2 regions of the Pseudoalteromonas sp. B160 genome follow, and region 2 is predicted to be linked to the other one. Evidence: predicted binding sites of a transcription regulator. Region 2 holds the regulator's gene; the other holds the start of a gene.
What was found. Region 2 encodes LexA, which represses DNA repair genes until DNA is damaged. Its sites were predicted from a motif close to TACTGTATNNNNATACAGTA; they were not measured.
Positions count from the first base shown of each region.

Region 1: the regulator LexA is predicted to act here: its motif matches at 4,289-4,308, upstream of P4S61_RS15795 (SulA-like leucine-rich domain-containing protein).

Region 1 covers NZ_JARLUX010000001.1:3,365,908-3,373,626, reverse strand. The annotation lists gene cysB (HTH-type transcriptional regulator CysB) at 1-803, opposite strand, end outside; partial or broken gene P4S61_RS15810 (hypothetical protein) at 1,119-1,875, shown strand; gene P4S61_RS15805 (NCS2 family permease) at 2,219-3,511, opposite strand; gene P4S61_RS15800 (sel1 repeat family protein) at 3,639-4,094, shown strand; gene P4S61_RS15795 (SulA-like leucine-rich domain-containing protein) at 4,319-4,753, shown strand; gene P4S61_RS15790 (YchJ family protein) at 4,794-5,273, shown strand; gene P4S61_RS15785 (pectate lyase family protein) at 6,149-7,719, shown strand, end outside.
Region 2 covers NZ_JARLUX010000001.1:1,633,718-1,641,436, forward strand. The annotation lists gene P4S61_RS07550 (transmembrane cytochrome oxidase associated protein) at 1-157, opposite strand, end outside; gene P4S61_RS07555 (SURF1 family protein) at 154-894, opposite strand; gene P4S61_RS07560 (DUF2909 family protein) at 907-1,221, shown strand; partial or broken gene P4S61_RS07565 (cytochrome c oxidase subunit 3) at 1,121-1,995, opposite strand; gene P4S61_RS07570 (cytochrome c oxidase assembly protein) at 2,031-2,558, opposite strand; gene ctaD (cytochrome c oxidase subunit I) at 2,558-4,156, opposite strand; partial or broken gene coxB (cytochrome c oxidase subunit II) at 4,156-5,296, opposite strand; gene lexA (transcriptional repressor LexA) at 5,718-6,335, opposite strand; gene P4S61_RS07590 (hypothetical protein) at 6,410-7,204, opposite strand; gene P4S61_RS07595 (PaaI family thioesterase) at 7,326-7,719, shown strand, end outside.

The DNA of each region.
Region 1 (7,719 bases), 1.7 Mb from region 2:
GCTTCAAATAAATGGCTGGCATCAATACACACTAAATCGGTATCTGCAATTTGATCAATCGCCATTGATGCTACAACACCCACACCTAAACCTAAGCGTACATAGGTTTTAATCACATCGGCGTCAGTTGCAGTAAATACAATGTGTGGTTCAAGTCCCTGCGCATTAAATGCTTTATCAAGTTCTGAACGGCCAGTAAAACCAAATACATAAGTAATAAGTGGATACTGGGCAATATCGGCAACGGTTAGCGACTCTGCTTTTTTAGCTAGTGGATGGTCTTTTGCCACCACAATACTGCGATTCCAGTGATAGCAAGGTAACATCACTAAATCAGAATATAAATGTAGTGCTTCAGTGGCAATTGCAAAATCAGCATCGCCACGAGCAGCAGCATCAGAAATTTGCTGCGGCGTACCTTGGTGCATGTGCAATGACACCGCAGGGTACTTTTTCATAAATCCTTGGATCACACTTGGCAGTGCATACCGTGCTTGGGTATGTGTGGTGGCAATATTCAACTTACCTTGATCAGGTAGTGTATGCTCATTTGCAACCGCTTTAATACCCTCTACTTTAGAAAGGATCTCACGGGAAATATTAATTATTTCAGTGCCCGCGCTGGTAACATGGGTTAAGTGTTTTCCACTTCGCCCAAAAATCTGCACGCCCAACTCATCTTCCAACATACGTACTTGCTTAGAAATACCTGGCTGTGAGGTAAACAAACTTTCAGCGGTTGCTGAAACATTAAGTTTATGATTTTGGACTTCGACGATGTATCTGAGTTGTTGTAATTTCATGGCTGCATTTTTTAGTGTAGTTATACTGCTTATTTATAAATGCTACATCGCGTCAAGCCAAGTTTTTTCTGATTAACAATAGAAAAAGGCTGTCTGGAATCGTATTTATAAGGTTATCTGCTTAGGCTAGCATAATCCCTCGCCTTGAGGTAGCCATCTTTTAAGCTGATGCTCAAAATGAAAAAATATCATACGCAGATAGTAATAAATGATGAGAAAGTGAATTCTTTTACATAAGCCGCGCAAAACTATCCTGTTAGCATATATTTAATGTAAGATTAAAATTATTAGTTTGTGAAATTTGAGACCTAAACCATGATCGTTTCTATTATTATTATGTTGATTGTTGCACTGATTGTCATTGCCCTCTGGGTCAGTGCGGTACAACAGCATAAAGAGAAACAAGAAACAGAACGCCGCAAAGACTTAACCAAACAAAAAAAATCATTGAAGAATCAGAAGACGTTCTATTAAATAGCGCAAACATCCCTATGTCAGAACATATTTTACGTATTCTACAACGGCGTATTCATGATGCTTTAGTCGCTATGGTGCAGCTATCACCCAATTCGAAAGAGTTAAAGAATCGCTTAAAGGAAGCAAAAGAACGTTTAGGAGACTCAATCGACACCACTAACTTAGAAAATTTAGTGTTACCCGATAACGACAAGCAATTAATAGCACTAATCCAAGGTATTAAGAAAGTACGCGCAGTACTTCGTTCAGAGCATGGCAAAGGGAAAGTAGACAGCCAAATTTTTATTGCTGAAGACAAGCGCTTAGAAAAACTCCAATTACGAATTAATATTGAAAGCCAGATTAAACGAGGTATCTCCGCACGCTCTGCGAATATGGTCGGTTCTGCACGCCAATACTTTGAAAAAGCCTACGCTACTGTATCTGCAGTCGCTTATAGCGATGACTATATAACCACTAAACGCCAAGAGCTCGAAGGTTATTTAGAAGCAATAAGCACAGAGCTTAAAGCATCTAATGCAACAGCACTGAAGAAAAAGCAGAGCAAGAACAAGACGATTTAGACGTACTTTTTGCACCAAAGAAAAAGTGGTAAACCACTTTTTCTTTGTATTAACTTAGGGTCTGTTGACCTTTGCGGATTAATATTTGTTCAAACTAGGGGCAATTTAATCGCGGCGCGAGGTTTGTAACCTAGTGGGCTAAGTAAAAACCGAGCAAAGCTTCCGCGTCCTGCTCACGCCCCTTACTTACATCCAAAGTAACAAAGAGTTAATTGCCCCTAGGCAGAACCCTTCGGGCAGCGCCTGTTTGGCATTGATGCTGCGTTATCACCTATTTATGGGGAATGACCACATCACATAGGTTCTGCCTTGCCTAAATACCAAACAGACTGCTGAAAATTCAACCTTGATAAGTCAACAGACCCTAGTAACTCACTAAGATAAAAACGCAAATTTGATCACAAACATCGCAGTCAATATCCACACACTGATGCTTACTTGTTCTCGTTTACCACACAATACTTTAACGACTGTATAAGAAATAAAGCCCAGTGCAATGCCATGAGCAATGGAGAATGTTAGCGGTGTCATCAGTAATACCACACTCACTGGAATGGCATCTGTCATATCATCCCAATTTACAAACTTAAGGTTTTGTAGCATTAGCACCGACACATATAAAATAGCTCCCGCAGTTGCATAAGCTGGCACCATTTTCGCCAAGGGTGCAAAAAACATCATCAATAAAAAGCACATTCCTACAACCACAGCTGTAAGTCCGGTTCTGCCACCCACAGATACTCCTGCAACTGACTCTATATATGAGGTTGTGGTCGAAGTGCCCAATACTGAACCGGCAATGGTTGCGGCGCTATCAGCACTTAATGCTCGTCCTAAACGAGGCATATTACCTTGTTCATCAGCAAGACCTGCTTTTTGAGTTACCGCAACTAAGGTGCCTGATGTATCAAATAAATCAACGAACAACAATGCAAAAATGACGCTAAGCATTGACAACTCAAACGCCGCTGAAAAATCAAGTTGCATAAAAGTAGGCGCAATTGAAGGAGGCATAGATATCACGCCTTGATACTCTACCAAACCCAGACTTAGCGCGATCACAGTTACTAATAAAATGCTGATCAAAACACCACTTTTAAAATCACGATAAAGTAGCGCTGCAATAACAAAAAAGCTAAAAATAGCCAACAATGGACCGGCAGCCGTTATATCACCCAGTTGCACTAATGTTGCAGGGCTGGCCACAATGATCCCGGCATTTTTAAGCGCAATTAACGCTAAGAACGCTCCAATTCCTGTTGCAATGGCTTGCTTTAACACCAATGGAATAGCATTAATTATCCACTCCCTGACTTTGAACAAACTCAGGAACAAGAAAATACAGCCCGACATAAACACAGCCCCTAATGCTGCTTGCCAGGTATAGCCCATGCCTAACACAACACCATAAGTAAAAAAGGCATTAAGCCCCATACCAGGAGCCAAAGCTAACGGATAATTTGCCCAAAAGCCCATGATAAAACAGCCAATAGCCGCAGCAATACAAGTTGCCACAAACGCAGCACCTTGATCCATACCAGCTTCAGCCAACATAGCAGGGTTGACAAACACAATATAAACCATAGTAATAAAGGTAGTGAGGCCGGCAATACATTCGCGGCGCACAGTCGAGTTGTGGTCGCTAATTTTAAATAACGCGTCGAGCATAAGTGAGTTTCATTTTAGATGACAATAATTGCGTGATTTTATCATATATTTCAAGAATAACAGGACAATTAACCTGATATTAGACTAAACTGAGCAGGTAAATGACAACAATAATATGTGTGGCACTATGACAGATACCTCGCCAATTGGCTTAGATTTAGAACAACAGTTAGAAAACGTATTATCGTTTATCACCCAACCGAGCAAAGCCCCACACAGTGCGGTTAAAGCTGATACTCCTGATAACACTGTTAATAAAGCCCTGTATTATTTAAAAAATGATCAACCTCCTCTCGCTGCTAAATGGATGCGCTTAGCTGCAATGTCAGGTAATCAGCGAGCCCAATTTTATCTAGGATTATTTTTTATCAAAGGCCAGGGCGTACCTACTAGTGTTTTTCATGGCGCAGTATGGCTAAGTTTAGCCAGTAGCCAAGGCTATGAGCCTGCAACAACCGCCTTAACTGATTTACGTAAACATCTAGCCACCCGCCGCTTTAAAGATGCCCAGTGTTATGCTGCAACACTGTATGAACAAATACACCAACAGCAGTTTGCTCACCTGATCCCCAACTCACCTTGAAAAGGGACTAATCTACCCTTTTCGTTAAAATCAATTGCCACCTCAATTTAAATAATTAATACATTGTTTTGTATAGTATTATTTAATTTTCTGCACATTTTCAAAGCTGATGGTATCAAATAAATTTAAAAATCGTTCAAAAAGATAGCAAAAAACACTTGCACACAAACACTGTATAAACTACTGTATATGAGTACTGTATAAACAACCAGTGAGTGAAACTTATGTTACAGCCAATTACCATCAGAACAGTTAAAAGCTATCAACAAGATAATTTAAGCGCATCAGTAAATTTGATTCAGATAGAAGATGAGATCTCTGCAACTTTTGAACTTCTAAAGGTGTTACACCATTACAATAATAAAAACGCATGGACGTTACTGATTGCACCGGATCACGTACCAAGTAAAGCTTTACTTGATTCATGTTCTATTGATACCAGTAAACTATTAGTGATTAGGCAAAAGCATCTGGTTAATTTAGAGTATGTACTAAATTCAGCACTACATAACGGTAACTTTGCAGCGGTGATCACCTGGACAGACATTGTGAAAGACAATCAAATAGCTAACCTGTCATTAAAGTTAGACCAAGCGAGTGCAAAACTATACTGTTTTACTAAAACCCAACAAGCTACAGAGATAGCATTAGCACAATAAGCTGTTAAAATGCCGTTTTTTAATAAAGCGTATTTTATTTATGACCTCACTCACTGACAGTCTTTGCTTATGTGGCAGCGAACAAAGCTATAGCGATTGCTGTGAAAAATTGCACTTAGGCAATATACAAGCAACAAGCCCAGAGCAACTAATGCGCTCTCGCTTTGTTGCTTATGCCTTAAAAAATGCTAAGTATATTTACCAAACTTATGCACAAAAAAAACAAGCAGCAAACCCAATCAAAGAAATTGCTGATTTTGCTAATAGTTGCCGCTTTATAAAATTAGCTGTGATCAGTGCAGACCAGCAAGAATACACTGGTTGTGTTGAATTTTGTGTTAGCTATTTTTATCAAAACTTGTTTTGCCAGCTGCATGAAAAATCAAGCTTCATAAAAGAAGATGGCCAGTGGCGTTATCTCGATGGTGAGATCTTCCCTGTTGCAGATATAAAAATTAGCCGCAATGATGAATGCCCGTGTGGTAGTGGTAAAAAATATAAAAAATGCCACAGCGTGTAACACTTTCTTAGAGTATAGTTTTTACCGTAAGTATTTATAAATAATCATAAATTCAAAAAACTCGCAAGCCAACGTGGTCTGTCTAAGTGCGATTAACTCTTTGTTGCTTAACCTAAATTTTGGTTCATGTGTTTTCTAACGCATTGATTTAAAGCACTAATATTACTTTTACTCTCCAGCCAAAATTTTCAGGGAAAATAAGGCGAATTTACGCGTCAATAGCATGCCTATTACAAATAAATTCAACGCAGTTAACATTGAAAAATAGCCGCTGGAGATAGATTTATTATCCGAAGCTCAGATTACTTCCGCCAGTAGAATAACGCGGTAGCAGTAGCGAGCCCACTAGGTTAAAAACCTCTTGTCACGATTAAATCACTCCTAGATTAAACAAATTTTAATTCTGAAAGGTCAACATACTCTAGTACTTCACAACAACACCTGTAAACAACTAACTCATCCATAAAGCATATCAATATTGCGTTAGAACCAGCCCCGTAACATGCAAATATCTAGTCATATCAAAAAACAATAAAGGAACAAATGTTAACTAAATTTCAAGTATCAAAAAACACTATAATAAAAACTAGAAAATAAATCGTTATTATTTTTATATTTTTTAAAATAATTAAAACAAAACCTAACCCATTAATTTTAATTAAATATATTTATTTAAAACGCATAAAAACAAAACTAAATGATGAAATTAAAACTAATCAATCAGTAATTAGCATTGCAGAAAGTCATTTTTAGCGCAATAATGCCACCGGTAGCACTGCGGTACAAGCATAAACAGGACTTGATTGTGTTAACATTTTTAACAATTAATTTATTTGATTGTTTTGATCTGAACATACAGTAATTAGGAACAACCAATGAATAAACGTACGTTATTTAAATATTCTTTGCATGCTTTGGCCATAACAACTGCTATATATGGAAACAGTGCACTTGCTAATGCGTCAGGCTTTGCCGCAACGAATGGTGGTACAACAGGTGGTGCTGGTGGCGATGTTGTTTATGCAACAACTGGAACCCAAATTCATCAGGCTTTATGTAACCGAGCATCAAGTGACACACCAATTATCATCCACGTTGAAGGCACCATAAATCATGGCAACACCAGTAAAGTATCTGGAGATAGTTGCAATACTGGGCCAGATCTAATTGAACTAAAAGAAATTAGTAATGTTTCTATTATCGGTGTTGGTAGCGGTGCTCTTTTTGACCAATTAGGCATCCATATTCGTTCATCTTCAAATATCATTATTCAAAATGTTCACGTTAGAAACGTCAAAAAATCAGGCTCCCCCACCTCCAACGGCGGTGATGCAATTGGCATGGAGTCAAACGTCAGAAATATTTGGGTCGATCACGTTACACTTGAGGCCAGTGGTGGCGAAAGTTCAGGATATGATGCTTTGTTCGATATGAAGAGTAATACCAAATACGTGACATTATCTTACAGTATTTTGCGCAACTCTGGACGGGGTGGTCTCGTTGGCTCAAGTGATAGTGACGATACTAACGGCCCTGTTACTTTTCATCACAATTACTATGAAAATATTAATTCTCGCACGCCTTTACTAAGACACGCGACAGCGCATGCTTACAACAACTACTACTATGGACTCGTGTCATCGGGCATGAATCCACGAATTGGCGGTAAAATGCGCGCCGAAAACAACTACTTTAAAAATTCCAAAGATCCACTCGGCACTTTTTATACAAATGACATGGGTTACTGGCAAGTCAGCGGCAACATTTGGGATAATATCGATTGGTCTGAACAAGAAAACAAGCTTCACCCAGCAGGCCCTAATCCAACCTCAACCACAACAATCAACATCCCTTATAACTATCAGCTTGATAATGCACAGTGTATACCCAACATCATTGCAGCAACGGCTGGCGCGAACAAAGGCTTGCAAACATCGAATGGCCAATGTGGCTCGACTACCCCAACTGATCCAACACCGGATCCAGATCCAATACCTGAGCCAACGCCATCAGGGGAAAATCTTGCTATTAGTGCCGGTGTTGATGGCAGTTCTAAAGCCAGTGGCTCGAGTTATGGCAATGTGAACGACGGCGATATGTCAACTTACTGGTCACCGTCAGCTACCACGGGCACGATCAATATTAAAAACCTTAACACCACCATAAATGCGATTAAAATAATTGAAACCCCAGCCAGTAAAGGAAGCATTACAGCTTGGTCTTTAGTGAACTACGATACAGGTGTAACACTTACTAACGGTGGTGCTGTGCCAAATGTAATCACTTTTTCTAACACTAACTTATCCAAAGTAAGTTTTGTGATTCATTCCGCCAATGGCGTACCGCAAATTGCAGAGTTTGAAATCTACAATGGTTATACCGACGGCAATAATGGCAACCCAACCAATACACAAGTCAATGGTACTTACCGCATTACCCCAAAACA
Region 2 (7,719 bases):
CCGTTTTTTTCCAATCTTGTAGTTTTATTTCCTGTGTTAAAAATTCCCCTTTATTACTCGATGCACTAGGTATCCACTCAAGCTTTAACGCCAAATACGCCAGTATTAAAGGCACTAAACAACAGCCAATAAATATTAATAACGGATTGTTTTTCATTGTAATTCCTTCTTTTTAAAAGCAAATACAGCAATAACAAGGCAGGCAATCGCAATCAATAACCATTGCACTGCGTAGGCTTGATGTTTTTCGGGGCTCATCACCACAGCTTGGTAATGCGGCGCAGCAATCTCATCCGCGATACCTTGCCGATAACCAATAAAGTCAATCATGTCGCGACCTGTTTGCTGTGAAAACAATGCTAAATCGATAATTTGTACGCGCTTGGGCCATGCTGTATCCGTCTTGTGTTGTGCATCTTGCAAAGTAAAGCCACTGAGCTTTCCTTGCTTTAATTGCACGGTCATTGCCAAAGGAGTCGATGGTAGGTTTATACTAGGGAGTTGCTGGCGAGTAAGTGGTGCTTTAACCCAACCCAAATTCACCAACAGAGTTTGCTTACTTTGCTGTAAACGCAGCAAGGTAAGTACATCGTAGCCAACCTGACCTTGGTAAACTTGATTATCTAACAACCAATATTGCTGCGTATCTAGCACTCCAGAGATACTTATCTGCAAGCCCGTTTTATTCCAATCACTAGGCAGTTGCTGCATTTGCTGCCAGCTCATTACTCCCTGACTTTGCAGGGCTGCTATTTGTGTTAATTGCTCAGTTTTACTTTCAGCTCGCTGTAATTGCCAATACCCTAGGCGTAAACACACCAATACCACAATGGTTACCACGCAAATGGTAATAATTGAGCTAAGCTTTTGTTTACGCCATAAAATTAACTGCATAAAGGTGACCCAGTGATTATTAAAATTATTATCGTACTGTTGCTACTATTTATACTTTTTAACTTGTTCCGTGCCTTATTTATTATGGTATCGGGTAAAACAGATGGACGGCCTATGTCTCACTATTTAGGCCGTCGTGTGCTGTTTTCTGTTATCGTCTTAGTGGTTGTTATTGCAGCCCTTAAACTAGGTTTCATCCACAGTAACTCATCACCAATTGATAAAGTTACAGCACATATACAAACACAAATAAACACAACCACACCACATCAACAAAATGCCAATACCAAGCTGCGGCTTGAAACGCAAAATGTTTATCTGGGCTAAAGTGGCCCTTTAAAATGCGGATCAGCATGACTAATAATAAAATAGTTCCTAAGGTCACATGCATGCCATGAAAGCCGGTTAGTAAAAAGAAAGTATTGCCATATACGCCAGCATCTAAGGTCAGTCCTAAATCCTGATAAGCATGCATATACTCTACGACTTGCAGCCCTAAAAAACAGACCCCTAATACGATTGTCAGTGCCATAAATACTTTTAATGGCCCACGCTTATTGTTCTCCATGCCTACATGAGCAAAATGTAAGGTAACCGACGAGGTTAGTAATATTAATGTGTTGATCAGCGGCAATCCCTGCCAACCCATAGCCTGTGTAGTACCACCACCGGGTGTAGTAACTAATGGCCAGATTGCTTCAAAAGTAGGCCACAGTACCTCATTGGTCATGGCATTATTTCCGGCGCCGCCAAGCCAAGGCACAGAGATCATCCGGGCATAAAAAGGGCACCGAAAAAAGCCATAAAAAACATTACTTCAGAGAAAATAAACCAGCTCATGCCTTGACGAAACGAGCGATCCATTTGCGCTGAATATAAGCCTTGATCAGACTCTTCAATGACATTTTTAAACCAGCGAAATAGCATAAACAGCAACACACCAATTCCTGCGTAAAGCACATAATGGCCAGCACCACCGCCGCTGCTTGCTTGCATTACGGTAAGACCTGCACCAACAGCAATAAAAAACATCGCAAATGCGCCAACTATTGGCCACGGACTTTGCGCGGGAACATAATATTTTTCGTAATTTTTATCCATTTTGTTTGCTCCTAATTAGCTATTAGCTTGGCAACCTAATTACTAGCCACTATCTGCCCGCTAATATCAAACACGGTATAAGACAAAGTTAACTCTTCAACATCTTCAGGTAATTGCGTATCAACATAAAAAAGCAGTTTAAATTCCACTTCTTCACCTGCTTTCAAAGGTTGTTGATCGAAACAAAAGCAAGCCATTTTATGCAAATACTTAGCTGCTTTGCCTGGAGACACCGACGGTACCGCTTGCATAACTTTATCTTCATTACTGGTATTTTTTGCTCTAAACAGCACTTCGCGCATAGCTCCGGGCTTTACTACCACACTATACTCATGTGATTGCACCTCAAATGGCGCTCCACTTTGCGCATGAGTTGTGAAGCTTACGTCGATTTCTCGTGCCTCATTAACACTCGTACTTTGCTTTGCTTGCTCTAACGAAGGCTTACCATTAAGGCCTGTTACATCACAAAAAACGTCGTACAACGGCACCAAAGCAAACGCAAAAGCGAACATGCCAAGACATATTAAAACTAAGCGCTTAAGCAGTGGTGCATGACTCATTACTTAATCTCCGGTGGCGTTTCAAAAGTATGATAAGGCGCAGGCGATGCCACCTCCCATTCCAAACCCTCAGCACCATCCCACACTTTGGCGGGCACTTTATCGCCGCCTCGTGCACACTTAAATACTACAACCACAAATAACAATTGTGATAAACCAAAAGCAAAGCCACCAATACTAATAATCGCGTTAAAGTCTGCAAATTGCAGTGCGTAGTCAGGAATCCGGCGCGGCATACCGGCCAAACCAACAAAGTGCATAGGGAAAAACAATACATTCACGCTCACTAAAGACAACCAAAAATGCCATTTAGCCAAGGTGATATTGAACATATTTCCCGTCCATTTTGGCAGCCAATAATACGCCCCGGCCATAATTGAAAATATCGCCCCAGTCACTAACACATAATGAAAATGCGCCACCACAAAATAAGTATCATGGTATTGAAAATCAGCAGGAGTAATCGCCAGCATCAACCCAGAGAAACCACCTAAAGTGAATAACACAATAAACGCAATACTAAATAACATAGGCACTTCAAAACTAATCGAACCACGCCACATGGTGGCTACCCAGTTAAATACTTTGACCCCAGTTGGCACCGATATCAGCATAGTTGCATACATAAAAAATAATTCGCCAGCGACAGGCATACCTGTGGTAAACATATGATGCGCCCAAACTATAAAGCTAAGTAAAGCAATCGAAGATGTGGCATATACCATAGAGGCATAACCAAATAATTTTTTACGTGAAAAGGTCGGCACTATAGTCGAGATAATGCCAAAGGCTGGCAGAATCATAATGTACACTTCAGGGTGACCAAAAAACCAAAATATGTGCTGGAACATCACCGGATCACCGCCCCCAGCAGCATCAAAAAAGCTGGTTGCAAAATACTTATCAGTCAATACCATAGTCACAGCACCGGCCAATACCGGCATCACAGCAATCAATAAAAAAGCGGTGATAAGCCATGTCCACACAAACAGCGGCAGCTTCATCCAAGTCATACCTGGCGCACGTAAATTAACGATAGTTACAATCACATTGATTGCGCCCATAATTGAGCTAATACCCATGATGTGAATAGCAAAAACAAATAATGCGGTATTATCGTTACTGTAAGTTGTTGACAGTGGTGCATAAAAAGTCCAGCCAAATGCCAGGCCACCACCTGGCATAAACAGGGATGCCAGTAAAATAATAAAAGCAAAAGGTAAAATCCAAAAGCTCCAATTATTCATCCGTGGTAATGCCATATCTGGTGCGCCAATCATGAGTGGTACCATCCAGTTAGCCAATCCTGTAAAGGCCGGCATAACGGCACCAAATACCATGATCAAGCCATGTACTGTGGTCATTTGATTGAAAAAGTGAGGCTCTACTAACTGTAAGCCAGGTTGAAATAACTCTGCGCGGATCACCATCGCCATGGCGCCACCAATTAAAAACATCGTCAACGAAAAAATTAAATATAAGCTACCGATATCTTTATGGTTAGTAGTATAAAGCCAGCGTTTAAAACCTTTCGCAGGATGATGATGTCCATCATGGTGTGCAGCTTGATCATGTTGTTGCTCTGTTACGCTACTCATTATTTAGCCTCCGAAGTTGCATCAATCGCGGCTTGTATCTGACTCGGTTGAATTACATCCCCAGTGTCATTGCCCCATGCATTACGCTTATAGGTGATCACAGCTGCTAGCTGCTTGATTGATAACTGCTTGTCAAATGCTTGCATAGCGGTACCTGGGCGACCATGAAGCACTACATCAATATGATCTTTAATATCTCCTAATACTACCGGACTGCCTTTGAGCGCCGGAAAACCCTGGTAAGCCCATACCTGTTGGTTGGTGACACGCAGCGCAACTGGCCATATAGACTTGCTCGCCGAGTGTCATTAATTCTTCTTTTGGTAATGTTTGATCTAATAATGCAGCATCAGCAATTGCAGCGTTTGCTTTTGCCTGCTTAGCTTCGCTCAGCCAGTTTGCAAATGCTTGCTCAGATTTAGCTTCAACCACCACAGGCATAAAGCCATGATCCTTTCCGCATAGTTCTGCACATTGCCCTCGATAAATGCCCTCTTCATTAATTCTGGTCCAAGTTTCATTGATAAACCCAGGGTTAGCATCTTTTTTCACTGCAAAATCAGGCACCCACCAAGAATGAATAACGTCGTCTGAGGTCATTAAAAATCGTACTTTTTGATTAATTGGCAACACCAAAGGTTTATCAACTTCAAGCAGGTAATTAGGGTTTTTATTTGCAAGATTAGTTATTTCATCTTGAGGTGTAGCAAGCATTGAATAAAACTCAACATCTTCACCCATGTACTCATAATGCCATTTCCATTGAGAACCAGTAATTTTAATCGTGAGATCAGCTTTACTAGCATCTTCCATTGCAATCAAAGTTTTTGTCGCAGGAATTGCCATACCAATTAAAATCACAAACGGGATTGCCGTCCAAAGGATTTCAACTTTAGTACTTTCATGAAATTGGGCTGGTTTTGCCCCTTTAGATTTACGGTGGTGGATCAGTGCCCAAAACATCACGGCGAACACGATGACCCCAATCACACAACATATAATAAATATTGTCATGTGCAGCTGATAAACATCATTACTTATATCTGTTACGCCCTTACGCATATTAAACTGGCTATTAGCCAATACTTGCTGCGGTAGAACAAACAATATAAGCCACAAGGTAGAGCTCAATTTACCCATGTGACGGCTCCTTTAAATGCTATTGCAAAACGCAAAGCGAAAAGGCGGCACAGCTTTATTCGCGCCAATTCGTTATTTTTTATTGTTACTGAATATTAACGCAACCCTAAATTATGCTATTGAGCAAAATTGTTAGACTTTTAAAGTAGCTGTTAAGACAGTGTATTAACCAATTAGTTAAAAAATGAACAATTAGCAAGTTTTAAGAGCAATTAAATTCTTTTTTGGTGCATAAATAACAGCTAAAAATCAGCGCGTTATTTTGTAATTAGGGATAATATTAGAGGGCTAAAAGTAGCTGACAAGTAGATTTGATAGGGCTTAGGACGCTATAGCTAAGTATAAAATCTAGCCATTAAAGCGGTAAAAAATTAAATGCACCAAACTTCACCAATTTGGTGCAAAATACAGATCAAAAAATTTACATCCAATCAGCGTTGCGGATCACCCCAACAGCTAACCCTTCAATATTGAAAGATTCATGTTCAAGATCCACTTCAATCGGTGAAAATTCATCGTTTTCAGCATGTAAAAAAACTTTTTTACCTGCTTTTTCAAGGCGTTTTACTGTTACATCGTCATCAACACGGGCAACCACCACTTGGCCATTTTCAGCAACTTGAGTGCTGTGTACTGCCAATAAATCGCCATCCATAATACCAATGTCTTTCATACTCATGCCTTGCACACGCAGTAAAAAATCAGCAGCCGGTTTAAACAAGAGTGGATCTATTTTGCAATGACTTTCAACATGCTGCTCTGCCAAAATAGGCTCACCAGCGGCAACTCTGCCTATTAGAGGTAAACCAAGTTGTTCCGGCTCATCCTCTTCAACTAACTGAATACCTCGACTAGCACCGAGCTTCATTTTAATAACGCCCTTTTTCGCTAATGCCTTTAAATGTTCTTCCGCTGCATTAGCACTTTTAAAACCTAACGTTTGCGCAATCTCAGCACGGGTTGGCGGCATACCGGTATCTTTAATAAAAACTTTAATAAGTTCGAGAATTTGAGCTTGGCGATTCGTTAATGGGCGCATACAACTGGTTTTCCATACAGTACATTTAACTGTGAGTATATACAGTTATCTGAAAATCGCAAATATAAATTGGCTTAAAATCGCGCCGTTAATAACAAGCTCATACTATTTAAACCACTTCCAGAATCAAGCGCAGATCCAAGACCAAACTTTAATGCTACATGTTGATTAAACCAATATTGCGTTTGCAGTTCATAGTTGTCTTTTAGATTTTTCTGATTCCGAATATTGGCAACGACTCCCACTGACCATGCTTGATTTACATAATAAACCGCCTGCCCCTGCACATAACGATAACGCCCTGCCAATTGCTTTAGCTCTAAATCCCAACCTTGATTGCTAACTATATTTGTCCAACGAACATAAGGTGCATAAGTCCATTCAACCGCGACTCTTTCATTATCTTTGCCAAACCACATATCATGGCGCTCTAAGCGACTGTAATATACATTGAACCCTAGTTGTAACTGTTCATTCATTTGCTTACCAACAGCGGCACTCACTAAATAATCAGTATTTTGCCAATAGCTATTATCCTCACAGAGGCGCTGCGCGCTGGCACTAATAACTAATCCTGCGGGACCATAGATGGCAGCATCGGCATTTAAATAGCTAAAATCATCATTAGCAAACCCACCAATAGCATAATTATTGACTTGATTTAAATACGCTTTTAGCTCGTATGGACCAGTCAAAGATTCAAGATCTTGCGCAAAATATCGGTATCGTGCGCCTAAAAAAGATTCATCTAAACCAGCTAAATCGGTAAAACCAATATCGAGTTGATGTTGGGTACTAGCAACAGCCTGCGGCTGAGCAACAAGGCTCATCAATAATATTGCACCACATCCAAATACCTTTACTTTCATCCTTAAGATCCATTAACAGTTAGATAATATAGGTACATTTTATCTATTTTTATGATCTTAACTGTAGGAAAATGTTTAAAAGTGTAGACTGATTTAGTAAATAACTTAGTGAGGTAGACAGATGAGTATTTGGTATCAACCGATCACCCTAGCACAATGTAAGCAACTTGATGACGGCATAAGTGGTCAAGGCACATTGATGAAAACCATGGGCATTGAAATAAGTGAAATAGGCGATGATTATTTAGTAGCAACGATGCCCGCGATCCCAGCTCATCATAACCCTATGGGTATGGTGCATGGCGGCGCAAATGTTGTACTTGCAGAAACGGTGGCGAGTTATGCTGCAAACTTTGCTGTTGATTTTACAAAGTTTTATTGTGTTGGCCAGGAGATCAATGCCAATCATCTAAAAGCATCACGTAATGGTTTATTAACCGCGATAGCAACACCACTACACTTAGGCAAGCGTACATCCGTATGGGAAATAAAAATCACCAATAGTCGTGGAGAAC